One region of the Rhodococcus mengyinensis genome, then DNA from elsewhere that is predicted to be linked to it. Evidence: riboswitches for the same ligand, from Rfam matches in the RefSeq annotation. Region 1 holds a riboswitch; the other holds the start of a gene.
What was found. Region 1 has a riboswitch for glycine ahead of gcvP (aminomethyl-transferring glycine dehydrogenase). Riboswitches for the same ligand answer to the same signal wherever they lie in the genome.

Region 1 (3,990 bases):
GCGGATTACCGGGCAGGAACGGCGCCAGATGCTCGCGCACCGCGACAGGCCCGACACCGGGACCGCCGCCGCCATGCGGGATGCAGAACGTCTTGTGCAGGTTCAGGTGTGACACGTCGCCGCCGAACTTACCTGGCTGTGCGAGGCCGACCAGCGCATTGAGGTTCGCGCCGTCGACATACACCTGCCCGCCGGCCTCGTGCACTAGATCGCAGACCGTCCGCACGTCGCTCTCGTACACGCCGTGCGTGGACGGGTAGGTCAACATGATCGCGGCCACCGTGCCCTCGTGCGCCGCGATCTTCGCGCGCAGGTCGCCCACGTCGATGTTGCCGTTCTCCGCGGTCGCGACGACGACGACCTTCATGCCCGCGAGAACCGCGGACGCCGCGTTGGTGCCGTGCGCGGACTGGGGGATGAGGCAGACGTTGCGTCCGAAGTCGCCGCGGGATTCGTGATAGCCGTGGATCGCGAGCAGGCCGGCCAGCTCGCCCTGGGATCCGGCGTTAGGCTGCAACGACACCCGGTCGTAGCCGGTGATCTCGCCGAGCCAGCGTTCCAGGTCGGCGACGAGCTCGAGGTAGCCGGCCGTCTGCGCGACCGGGGCGTACGGGTGGATGGACGCGAAGCCGGGCCAGCTGATCGGTTCCATCTCGACAGCGGAGTTGAGTTTCATCGTGCACGATCCGAGCGGGATCATGGTGCGGTCGAGCGCGAGGTCCTTGTCCGACAGTGTGCGCAGGAAGCGGAGCATCGCGGTTTCCGAGCGGTGATCGTGGAACACGGCGTGCTGCAGGTAGTTCGACGTCCTGGCGAGTGCCGACGGCAGTTCGGCCGCCGCGACGGTCGTCGGCTGCGCACCGAACACGGCGACCACCCGCCGGACGATGTCGTCGGTGGTGCACTCGTCGCAGGCGATCGCAACGTGATCGGCGTCGACGAGGCGGAGGTTGATGCCGTCCCGATCGGCCGACTCCACGATCGCCCCGGCACCCGCCGGGACCCGCACGAGAACCGTGTCGAAGAAGCTGTCGTGGACGATTGTGTGACCGGCGGCGCGCAGGCTTCCGGCGATGGTCGTCGCGTGGGCGCGCACCCTATTTGCGATGGCGCGCAGCCCTTCCGGACCGTGGTAGGCGGCGTACATTGCGGCGACGTTCGCGAGCAGCGCCTGCGCCGTGCAGATGTTGCTGGTCGCCTTGTCACGCCGGATGTGCTGTTCGCGGGTCTGCAGAGCCAGCCGGTAGGCCGTCTTCCCGTCGACGTCGACGGACACTCCGACGAGACGGCCGGGCAGCATGCGCTCGAGCCCGCCGCGCACGGCCATGTAGCCGGCGTGCGGTCCGCCGAAGAACAGGGGCACACCGAAACGCTGCGCCGACCCGACGGCGATGTCGGCACCCTGCTCGCCGGGCGGCGTCAGGATCGTCAGCGACAGCAGGTCCGCCGCGACCGTGGTCAGCGCGCCGCGCGCCTTCGCCGCGGCGATCATCGGAGCGAGGTCGCGCACCGTGCCGCTCACACCGGGCGCCTGGAAGACCACCCCGAACATGTCACCGTCGGGCAGTTCCCCGGACAGTTCCGCGACCACCACCTCGATGCCCACCGCCTTCGCTCGTCCCCGGACGACGGCCAGCGTCTGCGGCAGGCAGTCCGCGTCGAGGACGACGCGGTTGGTGGCGGACTTCGACTTGTTCGCCCGCCGCATCAGCAGCACCGCCTCCATCACGGCGGTCGCCTCGTCGAGCAGCGACGCGCCGGCCAGGGGAAGGGCGGTGAGATCCTCGATGACGGTCTGGAACGTCAGCAGCGCCTCCAGCCGGCCCTGGGAGATCTCCGGCTGATACGGGGTGTAGGCGGTGTACCAGGCGGGGGACTCGAGCATGTTCCGCCGCAACACCGCGGGCGTGATGGTGTCGGAGTACCCGAGGCCGATCATCTGGACGCGGATCTCGTTGCGCTCCGACAGTGCCCGCAGGTCGGCGAGCACCTGCTGCTCGGACCGCGCCGCGGGCAGATTCAAGGGCTGTGAGCTGCGGATCTGGTCCGGCACCGCGCTGTCGATCAGGTTCGCGAGACTGTCGTAACCGAGGGCGTCGAGCATCCGCCGCGACGCGGAGGCGTCAGGACCGATGTGGCGGGACGGAAAGTCGCTGGTGAGGGGCACGCCGTGGGTGGCGGTGCGGGGTTCTGCTGGCACGAGGTGACTCCGGTTTCGTTGAGTCCGGACCGCACCGGACATCGACAAGGGGGCACCTCCCCGCTCTGTCCTGAAACCTGAGAGTTTGGGCGCACCGCAACTACGGCGTGCTCTTCACCTTCGGTAAGTTCCGGCTTTACGGCCGATACTTTCTCCAGAGTTGCCTCTGCGCTGCGGTACTGGGGCCTGAGAGATTCCCGGGGAGGAAGTTGCTCCTACGGCGCCTCCGAAACGGAGGTTCTCCCGCTGCGCGTCAACGGCGTCTTCAGTTGTGATTGGCCAAACAGTACACAGACGCCGCGGGTTTGTCTCCTCGGACCGACGGTCTTGCCAAAAGTCCTCGTCGTTTGGCATCCTCGATGCATCTTCGCTCCGACGTGACCGCACACGCCGGACGATGAGAGCCCAGATGCCCGCAGCCGCAACGGTTGTCGAAGTGTGCTCGCTCTCCCCAATCGCCTGGCCCCGGTTCCGCGCTGTCCACCGCGCGGGTCCGACGACGCATACCGACCGGTTTCGACCGGCCCTAGGAGTTCCCCACATGACTGCACAGCCTGACGGCCGCCGACTGCTCCGCCTCGAAGTCCGCAACGCTCAGACCCCGGTCGAACGCAAACCGTCGTGGATGAAGGTGCAGATGCGGACAGGCCCCGAATACCGGGACCTCGCCGCCCTCGTCGAACGCGAGAACCTGCACACCGTGTGCCAGGAAGCGGTATGTCCCAACATCTTCGAATGCTGGGAGGACCGAGAGGCGACCTTCCTCATCGGCGGAAGCCAGTGCACCCGGCGGTGCGACTTCTGCCAGATCGACACCGGCCGGCCCGCCGCACTCGACCGGGGCGAACCCAGGAGGGTCGCGGAGTCGGTGCAGACCATGGGCCTTCGGTACGCCACCGTCACCGGGGTCGCCCGCGACGATCTGCCGGACGGCGGCGCCTGGCTGTACGCGGAGACGGTCCGGCAGATTCACGAACTGTGCCCGGGCACCGGCGTCGAACTGCTGATCCCCGATTTCAACGCCGATGCCGCGCAACTACGCGAGGTGTTCGACACCCGCCCGGAAGTACTCGCGCACAATGTGGAGACTGTTCCCCGGATATTCCGTCGTATCCGCCCTGCCTTCACGTACGAGCGGTCCCTCGAGGTGATCACACGGGCTCGGGAGGACGGCCTGATCACCAAGTCGAACCTGATCCTCGGGATGGGGGAGACCACGGACGAGGTGATTCAGGCCCTCCGGGACCTGCACGCGGCCGGCTGCCAGTTGATCACGATCACGCAGTATCTGCGGCCGTCGGCCCGGCACCATCCGGTGGCACGGTGGGCGACGCCGGACGAGTTCGTCATGCTCGACGGGATCGCCCGCGAGATCGGCTTCCTCGGCGTCCTATCCGGTCCGCTCGTGCGCTCCTCCTATCGGGCCGGCCGCCTCCACGCGGAGGCCGTCGCCGCAACCGCAGTTCACTGAACCCCACCCTCTTCCGTTCCAGCAAGGAGTTCCCATGTCCCACCGATCTGCAGATGTCGTCATCCTCGGCGGCGGTTCCGGCGGCTACGCGGCCGCCATCCGCTCGGCCGAACTGGGCCGTTCGGTCATCCTCGTCGAGGAGAACGAACTGGGCGGCACCTGCCTGCATCAGGGGTGCATTCCGACGAAGGCGCTGCTGCACTCCGCCGAGGTCGCGGACAGTGCCCGCACCGCCTCGCAGTTCGGTATCGACGTCACGTTCGACGGTGTCGACCTCGAGAAGGTCCTGAGCTACCAGAACACCATCGTCACCCGACTG
Region 2 (3,990 bases), on a different contig from region 1:
GGACGGGCCAGGCCGACCAGGGCGTTGAGGTTGGCGCCGTCGACGTACACCTGGCCGCCGGCGTCGTGGACGGCGGCGCAGATGTCGGCGATCTCGTGCTCGTACACACCGTGTGTGGACGGGTAGGTGATCATGATCGCCGCGAGGCGCTCGGCATGGTCGGCGATCTTCGCCCGCAGGTCGTCCAGATCCACGTCACCGTTCGGGCGGCAGGCGACGACCTCGACGCGCATCCCGGCCATGACCGCGGATGCGGCGTTGGTGCCGTGGGCGCTCGACGGGATGAGGCAGGTGTCGCGGTGGTCGTCTCCGCGGCTGAGGTGGTAGTTACGGATCGCGAGCAGCCCCGCGTACTCGCCCTGGCTACCGGCATTCGGCTGCAGGCTGACCGCGTCGTAGCCGGTGACGGCCACGAGCCAGTTCTCGAGGTCCTTGATGATGCGGAGGATTCCCGGTGTGTCCCCGGTCGGCGCGAACGGGTGCAGTCCGGCGAACGCGGGCCAGGTGATCGCTTCCATCTCGGCGGTGGCATTGAGCTTCATCGTGCACGAACCGAGGGGGATCATGCTGCGGTCGAGTGCGATGTCCTTGTCGGACAACGCCCGCAGGTAGCGCAGCATCGCCGTCTCGGTGCGATACCGGGTGAAGGCCTCGTGCTGCAAGTAGTCGGATCCGCGGAGCTGCGCGTCGGGGACGGACGTGCCCGCTTCCTCGGTCACGGCGCCTTCGCCGCCGAACGCCGCCAGCACCTGGGCGACGTCGTCGGCGGTGGTGGCCTCGTCACAGGCGATGGCGACGTGATCGGCGTCGACGAACCGCAGGTTGATGCCGGCGTCCTTCGCCGTCGCCACCACGTCCGCGGCTCGGCCGGCGACTCGAACGAGGATCGTGTCGAAGAAGTGCTCGTGGACGACGACGGCCCCGGTCCTGCGGAGCGCGGCGGCCAGGGAGTGCGCCGTGTTCGCCACGCGCAGGGCGATCGCCTTCAGTCCCTCGGCGCCGTGGTAGCTGGCGTACATGGCCGCCAGAATCGCCAGCAGCACCTGAGCGGTGCAGATATTCGACGTCGCCTTCTCGCGGCGAATGTGCTGCTCGCGGGTCTGCAGCGCCAGCCGGTACGCCTTGTCACCGTCGGCGTCGACGGAGACGCCCACCAGACGGCCGGGGAGCTGACGTGCATGCTTGGTGTGCACGGCGAGGTAACCGGCGTGCGGGCCACCGAAGCCCATGGGGACACCGAACCGCTGGGTGGTGCCGAAACAGGCGTCGGCGCCGATCTCGCCGGGCGGGGTGAGGAGCGTGAGTGCCAGCAGATCCGCCCCGACCGCGACCAGTGCGCCGCGCTCGTGGGCGGCGGCGATCACGTCGGTGTAGTCGACGATGCGGCCGGACCCGCCGGGCATCTGCGCGAGGACGCCGAAGAAGTCACCGTCCGGAAGGCCGGCGGACAGGTCGGCCACCACGATCTCGATGCCGAGCGGCTCGGCCCGGGTCTCGACGACGGCCAGCGTCTGCGGGAACAGGTCGGCGTCGACGACGAACCGCGGGGACTTGCTCTTGCTCGCCCGGCGCAGCAGCGTCATCGCCTCGGCGGCGGCGGTGGCTTCGTCGAGCATCGACGAGTTGGCGACCTCCATGCCGGTCAGGTCGGCGACCATCGTCTGGAAGTTGAGGAGCGCTTCGAGGCGACCCTGGCTGATCTCGGGCTGGTACGGCGTGTAGGCCGTGTACCAGGCCGGGTTCTCGATGATGTTCCGGATCAGCACCGGCGGGGTGAGGGTGTCGTAGTAGCCGAGACCGATCATGGACGTCGCCACGGTGTTCTGCGCGGCGAGTGCGGACAGTTCGGCGAGCGCTTCGTGCTCGGACACCGGTGCAGGCAGCGCGTCGAGGCCGTCGGCGATGCCGCCCGTCACCCCGTCCAGGATGACGGCGGGGACGGCCTTCGACGCGAGGTCGTCGAGCGAATCGGCTCCGACCAGTTCGAGAATGTGCGCGAGTTCCGCAGCGTTCGGGCCGACATGACGATCGGCGAATGTACGGCTTCCAGCGTCGATCACGACAACTCCCAAGCAGTTCGGAGGATCAGGACACGCCCCGCGTAGCGGAACGTCCCTCCCCCTCTGTCGCCTGCTCGAATCGAGCGCCTGAGAGATTCGGTACCGTCGTTCGGGTGTGAAGACGGCCCTTTCCCCGTGGGCGGGTGGGTGCTCCCACCGCTTTCCAGAGACGTCGGAGCCCGCACGGTCCTGTCTGCCTGAGAGATTGACGGGGAGGTGTTGCTCCTTCGGCGCCCGAACTCCCGCACACACGATGTTTCTGTGCTTGCGGTGCCCGGAACTCTCCCGCACGGCGTCGACGCACCGCCAGTCTATGTCACGGCTGCAGATGGCGGCGCAGGCAGCGCCGCGCTCCGATGGATGCGGGCTAGCCCGTCTTGCGGCTCGCGCGGTTCTTGCGTCGCGACGCCAGTTCGTCCTCGGGGCTCTGTTCGCTCTCGCCGCCATCGGCGCGCTCGGCCGGGAAATCGGCGATGGTGCCGGTCAGTTCGCGCATCGCACCGCTCACCGCGATACCGAAGACACCCTGCCCGCCCTGGAGCAGATCGACGACCTCTTCGGGGGACGTGCACTCGTAGACCGTGGTCCCGTCCGAGAAAAGTGTGATCTTGGCCAAGTCCCGCACTCCGCGCTTACGGAGGTGGTCGACGGCCACTCGGATGTTCTGCAAGGATATTCCGGTGTCGAGCAGACGCTTGACGATCTTGAGGACGAGGATGTCTTTGAACGAGTACAGCCGTTGGCTGCCCGAACCTGCTGCGCCACGAATGGACGGCACGACGAGCGACGTGCGAGCCCAGTAATCGAGCTGGCGGTAGGTGATTCCCGCGATCTGGCAGGCGATGGGGACGCGGTATCCGACGAGGTCGTCGGGCACGGAATCGTCCGGGAAGAGGCCCGGTTGGATCTCCTCGGAGCTGAATTCGGACTCGGCAACGTTGTCGCCGGGCGCAAGATTCAGCGCATTCTCCTGCGGCCGATCTCCCACTGACTACTCCCTCTCGCATGTTGCACTGAACCCGACGATCAGTGCGCCTGTGACGCGCGTCGCCAGTGCCCGCGGCACAGCCACAGCACATCGAGCGGCGCAAGCGCCACCAGTGACATCGAGCAAGTCCGTACCCTGAACCTACTCAGCGTACGCCCGATACAATCTGCAGGGCAGAAAATCACTGCACTGAACGCTATGACTCCGAAGAGACGGGGTCAACGCAACGCGCCGGAGGAACCTCAACCGTTACTCCGCGCCCGAGGCTTTTCCGACGGCGCAAACTAGCCGTCGGTTGCCTTGAAATCGTCCGGCGACACGGACTCGAGGAATTCTTTGAACTTCTCGACCTCGTCCTCGCGCTCGTCGGGCATAACCAGACCGGCCTCCGTGAGTACCGCTTCCTCGGCGAAGATCGGCACCCCGATTCGCAGTGCGATGGCGATGGAGTCGGACGGGCGGGCCGAGACGCGGGTGTTCTGGTCGAACACGAGGTCGGCATAGAACGTGCCCTCGCGCAGGTCCACGATGCGAACTTCCTTCAGGGTGCGACCGAAGGCTTCGATCAGGTTCTTGATGAGATCGTGGGTCAGCGGACGCGCAGGCTCGACGCCCTGCTGTTCGAGTGCGATCGCGGTGGCCTCGGTCTGGCCGATCCAGATGGGCAGGTACCGCTCGCCGTCGGTTTCACGCAACAGCAGAACAGGTTGACTTTGGGGTTGCTCGACACGAACTCCGATCACGTGCATTTCGCTCATCGCGTCTGCCTCCACCCTGCAATGGTCCGTCCGCGGCACACAATGCCGTACCAGGATTCTATTCGATTCGTGTCTGCTCTTCGACCGTACAGCCGTTCGAGCGCAGCGTCGTTGGGAAGTGGGGACGGTCGGCGAGTTCACCTCACCGATCGAGCGCACCCCGGACTGCCGACTTCACCAGGCA

Region 2: another riboswitch for glycine. It lies ahead of gcvP (aminomethyl-transferring glycine dehydrogenase); the one in region 1 lies ahead of gcvP (aminomethyl-transferring glycine dehydrogenase).

What each region holds. Positions count from the first base shown of each region.
Region 1 covers NZ_JBLWIT010000111.1:43,162-47,151, forward strand. Annotated here, with positions in the region: gene gcvP (aminomethyl-transferring glycine dehydrogenase) at 1-2,167, opposite strand, end outside; glycine riboswitch at 2,365-2,456, opposite strand; gene lipA (lipoyl synthase) at 2,742-3,671, shown strand; gene lpdA (dihydrolipoyl dehydrogenase) at 3,706-3,990, shown strand, end outside.
Region 2 covers NZ_JBLWIT010000028.1:6,105-10,094, forward strand. Annotated here, with positions in the region: gene gcvP (aminomethyl-transferring glycine dehydrogenase) at 1-2,060, opposite strand, end outside; glycine riboswitch at 2,235-2,358, opposite strand; gene ACNJ7E_RS03470 (MerR family transcriptional regulator) at 2,428-3,048, opposite strand; gene ACNJ7E_RS03475 (bifunctional nuclease family protein) at 3,333-3,806, opposite strand; gene ftsR (transcriptional regulator FtsR) at 3,949-3,990, opposite strand, start outside.